DNA from 2 places in the Actinacidiphila polyblastidii genome. Region 2 is predicted to be linked to the other one. Evidence: riboswitches for the same ligand, from Rfam matches in the RefSeq annotation. Region 2 holds a riboswitch; the other holds the start of a gene.
What was found. Region 2 has a riboswitch for glycine ahead of gcvT (glycine cleavage system aminomethyltransferase GcvT). Riboswitches for the same ligand answer to the same signal wherever they lie in the genome.
Positions count from the first base shown of each region.

Region 1: it holds a riboswitch for glycine, as region 2 does, so the genes downstream of both, gcvP (aminomethyl-transferring glycine dehydrogenase) here and gcvT (glycine cleavage system aminomethyltransferase GcvT) in region 2, are expected to answer to the same signal.

Region 1 covers NZ_JAZEWV010000045.1:8,276-14,249, reverse strand. The annotation lists gene V2S66_RS31025 (DUF5999 family protein) at 115-321, shown strand; gene gcvP (aminomethyl-transferring glycine dehydrogenase) at 368-3,256, opposite strand; glycine riboswitch at 3,317-3,441, opposite strand; glycine riboswitch at 3,442-3,550, opposite strand; gene V2S66_RS31015 (PRC-barrel domain-containing protein) at 3,696-4,073, shown strand; gene V2S66_RS31010 (DNA polymerase IV) at 3,989-5,500, opposite strand; gene V2S66_RS31005 (MerR family transcriptional regulator) at 5,613-5,974, opposite strand, start outside.
Region 2 covers NZ_JAZEWV010000001.1:523,222-529,195, reverse strand. The annotation lists gene V2S66_RS02130 (DUF885 family protein) at 1-590, shown strand, start outside; gene V2S66_RS02125 (enhanced serine sensitivity protein SseB C-terminal domain-containing protein) at 606-1,370, opposite strand; gene V2S66_RS02120 (enhanced serine sensitivity protein SseB) at 1,666-2,406, opposite strand; glycine riboswitch at 2,520-2,620, shown strand; glycine riboswitch at 2,621-2,734, shown strand; gene gcvT (glycine cleavage system aminomethyltransferase GcvT) at 2,783-3,898, shown strand; gene gcvH (glycine cleavage system protein GcvH) at 4,043-4,423, shown strand; gene glyA (serine hydroxymethyltransferase) at 4,439-5,713, shown strand; gene V2S66_RS02100 (L-serine ammonia-lyase) at 5,813-5,974, shown strand, end outside.

The DNA of each region.
Region 1 (5,974 bases), on a different contig from region 2:
CGGCAGAGCAACACTGGGACCGGCCGCACCAGGAACGGGGGTACGCACATGTTGCGGACAGGGGAAGCGACCGCCGGCAGCACCGACCACTCGCAGCGAAAGACGGCATCGACCATGTGCCAGCACCACCCGCAGTGCCCGACCGCAGACTGCTCCGACCGCGAGGCGGCGCACACCGTGGCCCACCACCCGGAACAGGGCTGGAGCCTGCTGTGCAACGGGGTGCTCCTCTTCGAGGACACCGGAGAGCTGCTGCCCGACGGGCAGATCATCGCGCCGCACCGCCCGCTGGCCTCCGGCCGGGTCATCACCGCGGCCTGAACGCAGGCCGCCGCCGGCCGAGGGGCCGGCGGCGGACGGCGGGCGGTCAGCCCTCGTACGCGTCCAGCGGCGGGCAGGAGCAGACCAGGTTGCGGTCGCCGTAGGCGCCGTCGATGCGGCGCACCGGCGGCCAGTACTTGTCGGCGGCCGACACCCCGGCCGGGAAGACGGCCTCTTCGCGGCTGTACGGGTGCGTCCACTCTCCACCGAGCGCGGCCGCGGTGTGCGGGGCGCCGCGCAGCGGGTTGTCGTCGGCCGGCCAGTCCCCCGCGCCGACCCGCTCGACCTCGCCGCGGATCGCGATCATGGCGTCGCAGAAGCGGTCCAGCTCGGCGAGGTCCTCGCTCTCGGTCGGCTCGATCATCAGGGTGCCCGCCACCGGGAACGACATGGTCGGCGCGTGGAAGCCGTAGTCGATCAGCCGCTTGGCGATGTCGTCGACGCTGACGCCGGTCTCCCTGGTCAGCGGACGCAGGTCGATGATGCACTCGTGCGCGACCAGGCCGCCGGGGCCGGTGTAGAGCACCGGGAAGTGCGGTTCCAGGCGCTTGGCGACGTAGTTCGCGCCGAGCACCGCGATCTGGGTCGCCCGCTTCAGGCCCTCGCCGCCCATCAGCCGCACATACGTCCAGGAGATCGGCAGGATGCCCGCCGAGCCCCAGGGCGCGCCGGAGACGGGTCCCACGCCGGTCGCCGGGCCCGCGCCGGGCTGCAGCGGGTGGTTCGGCAGGTACGGGGCCAGGTGGGCGCGGACCGCGACCGGGCCGACGCCGGGACCGCCGCCGCCGTGCGGGATGCAGAAGGTCTTGTGCAGGTTCAGGTGGGAGACGTCCGCGCCGAACCGGCCCGGCCGGGCGAGGCCGACCAGCGCGTTGAGGTTCGCGCCGTCGACGTACACCTGGCCGCCGGCGTCGTGCACGGCCGCGCAGACGTCGGTGATGTTGTCCTCGAAGACGCCGTGGGTCGAGGGGTAGGTGACCATCAGCACGGCCAGCTCGTCCCGGTGCCGGTCGATCTTCGCGTGCAGGTCCTCGACGTCCACGTCGCCGTTCTCGCCGGTCTTCACCACGACGACCTTCATGCCGGCCATCACCGCGCTGGCGGCGTTGGTGCCGTGCGCGGAGGACGGGATGAGGCACACCGTGCGTCCGGTGTCGCCGTTGGCGCGGTGGTAGGCGCGGACCGCGAGCAGTCCGGCCAGCTCGCCCTGGGACCCGGCGTTCGGCTGAAGGCTGACCCGGTCGTAGCCGGTGACCTCGGCGAGCTGGTCCTCCAGGCCGTGGATCAGCTCCAGGTAGCCCGCGGCCTGCTCGATCGGCGCGAACGGGTGCAGCGCGCCGAACTCGGGCCAGGTGACCGGCTCCATCTCGGTGGTGGCGTTGAGCTTCATCGTGCAGGAGCCCAGCGGGATCATGCCGCGGTCCAGCGCGTAGTCGCGGTCGGCGAGGCGGCGCAGGTAGCGGAGCATCGCGGTCTCGCTGCGGTACTGGTGGAAGACCGGGTGGGTCAGGTAGGGCTCGGTGCGGACCAGCGCGGCGGGCAGCGTGTCGGCGGTCCGCGCGTCCAGCGCGTCGAGGTCGGCGGCGGGCGCGCCGAAAGCGGCGAGCACGGCGGCCAGCTGGGCGCGGTCGGTGGTCTCGTCGCAGGCCACGCCGACCCGGTCGGCGTCGGTGAGGCGCAGGTTGACGCCGGCCGCGCGGGCGGCGGCCACGACCTCGGCGGCGCGGCCGGGCACCCGGGCGGTGAGGGTGTCGAAGAAGGCGTCGTGCTCGATCTCGACGCCGCCGGCCCGCAGGCCCGCGGCGAGCACCGCGGCGTAGCGGTGGGTGCGGCGGGCGATGCCGGCCAGCCCGTCGGGGCCGTGGTAGACGGCGTACATGCCCGCCATCACGGCGAGCAGCACCTGCGCGGTGCAGATGTTGCTGGTGGCCTTCTCCCGGCGGATGTGCTGCTCGCGGGTCTGGAGCGCCAGGCGGTACGCCTTGTCGCCGTCCGCGTCCACCGAGACCCCCACGAGCCGGCCGGGCAGGTTGCGCGCGTAGGACTCGCGCACCGCCATGTAGCCGGCGTGCGGGCCGCCGAAGCCCATGGGCACGCCGAACCGCTGCGTGGTGCCGACCGCGATGTCCGCGCCGAGGGCACCGGGCGAGGCGAGCAGCGTCAGCGCCAGCAGGTCGGCGGCCACCGTGACGACCGCGCCCAGCTCGTGCGCCCGCGCCACGATCGGCCGCAGGTCCCGTACCGCCCCCGAGGCGCCGGGGTACTGCAGCAGCACGCCGAAGACGCCGCGCTCGGCGGCCTCGGCCGGGATGCCGTCGGCCAGGTCGGCGACGACGATCTCGACGCCGGTCGGCTCCGCGCGGGTCCTGAGCACCGCCAGGGTCTGCGGGAAGGTGTCGGCGTCGACCAGGAAGACGCCCTCCTTGACCTTGCCGACCCGCCGGGACAGCGCCATCGCCTCGGCCGCGGCGGTGCTCTCGTCCAGCAGCGAGGCGCCGGAGGTGGGCAGCCCGGTGAGGTCGGCGACCACCGTCTGGAAGTTGATCAGCGCCTCCAGCCGGCCCTGCGAGATCTCCGGCTGGTACGGCGTGTAGGCCGTGTACCAGGACGGGTTCTCCATGACGTTGCGCAGGATCACCGGCGGCGTGAAGGTGCCGTAGTAGCCGAGGCCGATCATCGGGGCCAGCACCTGGTTGCGGCCGGCCAGGGCGCGCAGCTCGGCGAGCACCTCGGCCTCGGTCACCGCCGCGGGCAGGCCGAGCGCCTCGGCGCTCTTTATGGCCGCGGGCACGGCCGCGTCGGTCAGCTCGTCCAGCGAGCCGTAGCCGACCTGGGCGAGCATCTTCGCCTGCGCCTCGGCGTCGGGCCCGATGTGGCGGCGTGCGAAGGGCACTCCGGCTTCCAGCTCGGCGAGGGGGATGCGGCGGTCAGTCATCTGCGGCGGCCTCCTGGTCTGTCACGACCTTCGGGGGTGCGCGGTGCGGGCACCCGTACGGCCTCCCCCTCTGTCATCAGAACCTGAGAGCTTCACCGCCCCTGCCGGGGCGGCTTTCACCGTCGGTGAGGACGCGTTCCGGAGGCGGCGGCGCTTCCGGAGCAGGCCCTGCTTTCCAGAGTGACCTCGCCCGTGCGGTACGGATGCCTGAGAGATTCCGGGGAGGGATTGCTCCTTCGGCGCCTTCGTCACGCCCTTGACGGTGCGTGCGAAGGACTCTCCCGCATGGGGTTTGCAGCCACCCTCAGCGTACCAGCGACGACGCCGGGCAGGCCGAGGCCGCCTGGCGGGTCGCGCGCCCGGCCGATCCGCGGTCGACAGCGCCCGTAATGTGGCTTTGGGTGGTGTCCAGCAGCATTCGCCGTGAGTTGGAGGGACCGTGCAGACCGACATCGATCCGCGCAGCCTGATCGGGCGCCGCGCCTTCGACCGCGACGGGACCAGGATCGGCACGGTGGACGAGGTGTACCTCGACGACGCGACCGGCACCCCCGAATGGGCGGCGGTGCGTACCGGGCTGTTCACCCGGGACGCGTTCGTGCCGCTGGAGCCCAGCGCGCTGGTGGACGGCCGGCTGGAGGTGCCGTTCAAGAAGTCGCTCATCAAGGACGCCCCGGACTTCGGCGTGGGCCGCCACCTGTCCCCCGAGCAGGAGCTGCAGCTGTACCACCACTACGGGATGGACGTGCCGCGCTCAGGACCGGAGCCGGTGCCGGCGCCCGAGCGGGACTTCGGCGCGCGGCCTGGCGAGGACTGAGCGACGGCCGGCGGCTCTGGCTCGGGCGTCGCGTCCCCGGCCGCGCCCGGCGTCGGCCGCGGCTGCTGCGGCGTCGGCAGGGGCGTGTCGCGCAGCGCGACGAGCGGCAGCGGCTCGCCGTGGGTGAGCGCCGGGTCCTCGACGGCGAAGGTGCGCACCCGGCCGGGCAGGGTGTCCGTCGGCACCTCGAAGCGGACCGTGACCCGCCCGACCCCGCTGCCCTGCACCCAGCCGGGGCCGTACTCCTCGTGCACCACGTCCTGGCCGGACAGCCAGCGGTCGGACCGCGCGGGCGGCGGGGGCGGGCTGGACGGCAGCTCCGCCGCATCGGACTCACCGGGCTCCCGCTCCGCCGCGCGCTGCGCGAACAGGTCCTCCTGGGTGAAGTCGGCCAGGCCCGTCACGCCCACGCCCAGCAGCCGCAGGCCGCCGGTGATGTCGACCGCCTCGATCAGCCGGCGGGCGGTCTCGCGGACCACGGAGGGGTCGTCGGTGGGGGCGCGCAGCGTCTCGGAGCGGGTCAGCGTGGAGAAGTCGTAGCGCCGCACCTTCACCACCACCGTCCGGCCGGAGCGGCCCGCGCCGCGCAGCCGCTGCACGCAGCGGTCGGCGAGCCGGTCGATCTCGTGGCGGACGTGGGCGCGGTCGGTGAGGTCGTGGTCGAAGGTGTCCTCGACCGACACCGACTTCACGTCCCGGTCGGCGACCACCGGGCGGTTGTCCAGACCCGCCGCCATCGCGTAGAGCCCGGCGCCGTGCGACTTGCCGAGCAGTCTGACCAGCTCCGCCTCGCCGGCCCCGCTGATCTCGGCGACGGTGGTGATGCCGGCCCTGCGCAGATGCTCCGCGGTGGCCGGGCCGACGCCCCACAGGGTGCGCACCGGCATCGGGTCCAGCAGCGCCCGCTCGGTGCCCGGCTCGACCACCAGCAGGCCGTCCGGCTTGGCCTGCTCCGAGGCGATCTTGGCGAGCAGCTTCGAGCCGGCCAGGCCGACCGACGCGGTGAGCCCGGTGTCGGCCCTGATACGCGCCCGCAGGCCCTCGGCGACCTCTCTGGGCCCGGCCGGGCTGCCGGTGGCGGCAGCGCCCGCCTCCAGGTCCAGGAACGCCTCGTCGAGACTGAGCGGCTCCATCAGCGGTGAGACCTCGGCCAGCAGCGCCATCACGATCTCGCTGATCTGCCGGTAGATGCCGAAGCGCGGGTAGAGGTACGCCGCGTTCGGGCAGAGCCGGCGGGCGTGCGCGATGGCCATGGCGGAGTGCACGCCGTGCACGCGCGCCTCGTAGGACGCGGTCGACACCACGCCGCGGTTGCCGATCCCCCCGACGACGACGGGCTTGCCCCGCAGGCTCGGCTTCGACGCCTGCTCGACCGCGGCGAAGAACGCGTCCATGTCGAGATGCAGGATGGTCGGCGCACTTCTCACATCCCCGATCGTCCCGCACACCGCCGACATTCACCGTACGGGTGTACGGCGCGGCGGGGTGCACGGCAGCGGCGGGATCGCACCGGCGGCGGCGTGGGACGCCGCCCGCGGCTCAGACGGCCCGGTGGCGGCGCCTGGCCAGCTCGTCGGAGGGGTTGTGGCCGACCAGCGTCTCGCCGGTGTCCACGCGCTCGCCGTGCATCTGGGACAGGGCGCTCTCCACGTCCCGCCAGACCACGCCGACCGCGATGCCGAAGATGCCCTGGCCGCCCTGGAGGAGTTCGACGACCTCGTCGGGCGAGGTGCACTCGTAGACCGTCGCGCCGTCGCTCATCAGGGTCATCCTGGCCAGCTCCGAGGGCCCGACCGAGCGCAGGTGCTGGACCGCGGTCCTGATGTTCTGCAGCGCCACGCCGGTGTCCAGCAGCCGCTTGACGATCTTCAGGACGACCACGTCGCGGAAGCTGTAGAGCC
Region 2 (5,974 bases):
TGCCGTCGATCACGGTGCACGAGGTCGCGCCCGGCCACTTCGCGCACGGCCGGGCGCTGCGCAGGGCCTCCGGGCGGGTGCGCCGGGAGCTGCACAGCCTCGCCTTCGCGGAGGGCTGGGCGCACTACGTCGAGGAGGTCTGCCTCGACGAGGGGTTCCGGGCCCGCGACCCGCGGTTCGCGATCGGGGTCGCGCTGGAGGCGCTGGTCCGGGTGACCCGGCTGACCTGCGCGATCGGGCTGCACACCGGGTCGATGGAGTTCGACGACGCCACCCGGCTGTTCATGCGCGACGCGCACCTCGCGCGGGCCAGCGCGGTCTCCGAGGCCCGCCGCGGCACCTTCGACGCCGCCTACGGCCGGTACACCTGGGGCAAGTTGGAGATCCTCCGGCTGCGCGAGAAGGCGCGGCGCGCCTGGGGCGCCCAGTTCACGCTGCCCCGCTTCCACGCCGCGCTGCTCTCGCTCGGCAGCCCCCCGCTGGGCCTGATCGACGCCGCGCTGGACGCCGCGCCCGAACGGCGGCCCGAACAGCGTCCGGAACGGCGTCCCGGACGCCGGGACCAACGGCGGGACCAGCGGCGGGACTGACGTGCGGTCAGTGCGCTAGCGCGGGCCCCACGCGGAGCTGCCGGCGTGCGCCTGGCGGTCGAAGAACGCGGGGGCGTTCGCCCGCATCCACAGCGCCACCGGGTCGTAGGGGTCGCCCAGCGCCACGGTGGAGACGGCGAGCCCGTCGGGCACGCCCGCCACCGCCTGCTGCATCATCAGGCGGACCGCCTCGACCGCCTGCGGCGCGCCGTCGTAGACCTCGACGCCGATCGCCAGGTACGGCTCGCCGAGCGCGGGCTGCACCCAGGCGTTGCGCAGCGCCCGCACCGCGGGGGTGGCGTGCGCGGCCTGGGCGAGCAGCGCGTAGAACTGCGGGAGCTGCAGGGACGGTTCGGCGATCTGCAGCGGGCCGGCCGGCAGCACGTCGAGGCCGACGGCGATCCTGCGCAGGTCCGCCCACGGGATGCCGACGCCGCCGCCCGCCGCGTGCGGATTGAGCCACAGGCCGCACCGGTCGGGGTAGAGGGTCAGCGCGATGTCCCGCCCGGAGACCACCTCGTGGTCCCTGGTCCAGCCGCTCGCGGCCAGCTCGCGCGGCGAGCTGACGCACGGCGCGTACGGGTGCCCGCCGATCTGCATGCTGCCGTACTGGGCGTCGGGCGCGCCCGACCTGCCGTGCCACAGCAGCATCCACACCTGGCCCTCGGCGAGCGACACGAGCAGGTTCTCGTATGCGTCGAACCGGCCGGGCGCCACCTGGTGCAGCATCCGCTCCACCTGGCCGGCCGCCGCCGCGCCGCCTTGCGCACCCGCGATCACCTGGGACCGCCCTTTCCCCTCGTCCGCCGATTCCGCTTGGTTCGTCCGACGCCATCAAATCAGTTCGAGTGTTCCCGGTGGAACGCGTCTCGACTCAAGCCGCGCCGCCTATATGGCGCGTATACAGCGCGTATACGGGCCGCCACCGGCCCGGCCGGTCGGGCCCGGTCGTCCGCGGTCGTCCGCGGTCGTGCCCGGACCGCCGCGGTCGGCGGCGGTCGTGGCCGGTCCGGTCGTGGCCCCGCTGCCGCCGCCAGGACCGCCGTCCCTGCCGCCGCCGCTCGCGCCGGACGCGTCAGTCCCGGGCGAAGAACGGCGCGACGGCCTCCAGCATCCAGTCCGCCACCGGGTCCTGTGCCACGTCGAGCAGGATCAGGTGGACCTGCCAGGGCAGCGGCGCCGCGCCCAGCGCCCGGCCGAGGCCGTCCAGCGCGGCCGCCCGGTCCTCCTCCTGCCAGCGGTCCAGCTCGACGCCGACGAAGAGGGCCGGCGGCTCCTCCTCGACCGACGCCAGCGCCCGGCGCGCGGTGAGCACGACCGGCGTGACCGCGAACTCGGCGGCCGCGGCGGCCAGGAAGTCCACCGGCTCCTCCTCGTGGCCCGGCTCCCACAGCCGCACCCGCGCCCCGGGGGTGGGCGCGGCGCCGGACGGGGACCGGTCGGCGCGGCACAGTTCGGCGACCGCGGCCGGCGGCAGCGGGACGCCCACCGCCCCGCCGGGGTTGACCGCGATGCCCACCGCGGGAGGCAGCCCGCGGGCGAACTCGTGCACCGGCGCGACCGCGCAGGACATCCCGTCGGCGGCCTGCCGGAACTGCTGCTCCGAGCTGAACACCGGCACGTAGGGGGCGCCTTCGAGCTCCATGGTGGGCAGGTCGAAGCCGGGCGCCCCGCCGCCGTTCGGCAGCGGCACCCAGATCCGGGAGCGGCCGAGCACCTCCAGCAGCCTGGGCCCGGCGGCGGGGTTGCCGACGCTCGCCGAGAGGACTTCCTCCAGCTCGTTGGCCGGCCATATGTACGGTGCCGGATTCTCCATGTCCACCCTTGTCCGCCCATGTGCCGCCGTTGCCCGGGAAACCCTAGCGGCTCCTGCCGTCACTCCGACCCGGGCGTGCAATGATGGTCGGCACAACTTGCATACCGGCCGTTGGAGGCCGCGCGGGAGAGTTCCGGTTCCTCTCAGGAGGGCCGGGCGCCGAAGGAGCAAGTCCTCCCTTGAATCTCTCAGGCACAGATACCGCGCGGACGAGGCAGATCTGAAAAGCGGAGGGCGCCCCACCGGGCTCCCTCCCACCCAAGGTGCAAGCCGGGCCCCGCGCGGGGTCACGGTGAACCTCTCAGGTTCCGATGACAGATGGGGAGGCCGCTGTGGCCTCGTTTCCGTACCGTCCTCACCTGGGAGCCCGTTTCCGATGAGCGAACCCCGCCGTACCGCGCTCGACGCGCTGCACCGCGCCCTGGGCGCGACCATGACCGACTTCGCGGGCTGGGACATGCCGCTGCGGTACACCAGCGAGCGCGAGGAGCACCAGGCGGTCCGCACCCGCGCCGGCCTCTTCGACCTCTCGCACATGGGCGAGATCACCGTGACCGGACCGCAGGCCGGGGAGCTGCTCGATCACGCGCTGGTCGGCCACCTGTCGGCGCTCGCCCCGGGCCGGGCCCGCTACACGATGATCTGCGCGGCCGACGGCGGCATCCTGGACGACCTGATCGTCTACCGGCTCGCCGACCGGGAGTACATGATCGTCGCCAACGCCTCCAACGCGCAGACCGTGCTCGACGCGGTGACCGAGCGGGCGGCCGGCTTCGACGCGGCGGTCCGCGACGACCGGGACGCGTACGCGCTGCTCGCCGTCCAGGGCCCGCAGTCCCCCGGCATCCTGAAGTCGCTCACCGACGCGGACCTCGACGGGCTCAAGTACTACGCGGGGCTGCCCGCCACCGTCGCCGGTGCGGACGCGCTGATCGCCCGCACCGGCTACACCGGCGAGGACGGCTTCGAGCTGTTCGTGGCGCCCGGCGACGCCGAGCGGCTGTGGCAGGAGCTGACGGCGGCCGGCGCCGGCGCCGGGCTGGTGCCGTGCGGGCTGTCCTGCCGGGACACGCTGCGCCTGGAGGCCGGGATGCCGCTGTACGGGCACGAGCTGACCACCGCGCTGACGCCCTTCGACGCGGGGCTCGGCCGGGTGGTGAAGTTCGACAAGCCCGGCGACTTCGTCGGCCGCGACGCGCTCGACGCCGCGGCTCGCAAGGCGGACGCGACCCCGCCGCGCCGGCTGGTCGGCCTGGTCGCGCACGGCCGCCGGGTGCCGCGGGCCGGCTACCCGGTCACCGACGGCTCCGGCGCGGTGATCGGCGAGGTCACCTCCGGCGCGCCCTCCCCCACCCTCGGCGTGCCGATCGCCATGGCGTACGTGGACGCGCCGCACGCGGCGCCCGGCAGCGCGGGGGTCGCGGTCGACATCCGCGGCGCCCAGGAGCCGCACGACGTGGTCGCGCTGCCGTTCTACAAGCGCGAGCGCTGACGGTCCCGCTCCGTCACCGCGCGCGGCCGCCGCGCGCGCCGCACCGCATGCCCCCTCCGACTTCCCGCGACTTCCGCACCCCTCCGACTCCGCCCGTCCTCGCGCCGCGCGCGGGGACCGTCATCCATCCGGGAGAATTCCGTCATGAGCATCAATCCTGAGCAGCTGCGCTACAGCAAGGAACACGAGTGGGTCTCCGCCGCCGCGGACGGGGTGTCGGCCGTGGGGATCACCTCGCACGCCGCCGACGCGCTCGGCGACGTCGTCTTCGTCCAGCTCCCCGAGGCGGGCGCGACGGTCACCGCCGGCGAGACCTGCGGCGAGCTGGAGTCCACCAAGTCGGTCAGCGACCTGTACTCGCCGGTGTCCGGTGAGGTCACCGAGGTCAACCAGGACGTCGTCGACGACCCGGCGCTGGTCAACTCCGCGCCCTTCGAGGGCGGCTGGCTCTTCAAGGTGCGGGTGTCGGGCGACGACGCGGAGCTGCTGTCCGCGGCCGAGTACGACGCGTTCATCGCGGGCTGAGGAGACCTGACGCACATGTCGCTGCTGAACCAGTCCCTGCACGAGTTCGACCCGGACGTCGCCGCCGCGGTCGACGCCGAGCTGCACCGCCAGCAGTCCACCCTGGAGATGATCGCCTCGGAGAACTTCGCGCCGGTCGCGGTGCTGGAGGCCCAGGGCTCGGTGCTGACCAACAAGTACGCCGAGGGCTACCCGGGCCGCCGCTACTACGGCGGCTGCGAGCACGTCGACGTGATCGAGCAGCTGGCGATCGACCGGGTGAAGGAGCTGTTCGGCGCCGAGGCGGCGAACGTCCAGCCGCACTCGGGCGCGCAGGCGAACGCCGCCGCGATGTTCGCCCTGATCAAGCCCGGGGACACCATCCTGGGCCTGGACCTGGCGCACGGCGGTCACCTGACCCACGGGATGAAGATCAACTTCTCCGGCAAGCTGTACAAGGTCGCCGCCTACCACGTCGACGCCGAGACCAACCGGGTCGACATGGCCGAGGTCGAGCGGCTGGCCAAGGAGCACCGGCCGCAGCTGATCGTGGCGGGCTGGTCGGCGTACCCGCGGCAGCTGGACTTCGCGGCGTTCCGCCGGATCGCCGACGAGGTCGGCGCGTACCTGATGGTCGACATGGCGCACTTCGCCGGCCTGGTCGCGGCCGGGCTGCACCCCTCGCCGGTGCCGCACGCGCACGTGGTCACCACCACCACGCACAAGACCCTCGGCGGCCCGCGCGGCGGTGTGATCCTCTCCACCGCGGACCTCGCCAAGAAGATCAACTCCGCGGTCTTCCCCGGTCAGCAGGGCGGCCCGCTGGAGCACGTGATCGCCGCGAAGGCGGTGGCGTTCAAGGCCGCGGCCACGGCGGAGTTCAAGGACCGCCAGTCACGTACGCTGGAGGGCGCCAGGATCCTCGCCGAGCGGCTGACCGGCGCGGACCTCGCCGAGGCGGGCGTCTCGGTGCTCTCCGGGGGCACCGACGTGCACCTGGTCCTGGTGGACCTGCGCGACTCGGCGCTGGACGGGCAGCAGGCCGAGGACCGGCTGCACCAGGTCGGCGTCACCGTCAACCGCAACGCCGTCCCGAACGACCCGCGCCCCCCGATGGTGACCTCGGGGCTGCGGATCGGCACCCCCGCGCTCGCCACGCGCGGCTTCCAGGCCGACGACTTCCGCGAGATCGCCGACGTGATCGCGCAGACGCTGAAGGCCGCGTCGCCCTTCGGGGGGACCGAGGCCACCGCGCTGCGTGAGCGGGTCGAGGCGCTGGCCGCCAAGCACCCGCTGTACCCGGGGCTCTAGCCCCGGCCGCTCGACGGGCGGGGCCGCCGCACCGGCGGCCCCGCCCGGCACCCCCACAGCGGACAACGGCGTCCGCGACAACCGAGGAGTACGTTTTCCGTGGCCATTTCGGTCTTCGACCTGTTCTCGATCGGCATAGGGCCGTCCAGCTCGCACACCGTGGGCCCGATGCGCGCCGCCGGGATCTTCGCCCACCGGCTGAAGAACGAGGGCCTGCTGGCCCACACGGTGTCGGTGCGGGCCGAGCTGTTCGGCTCGCTC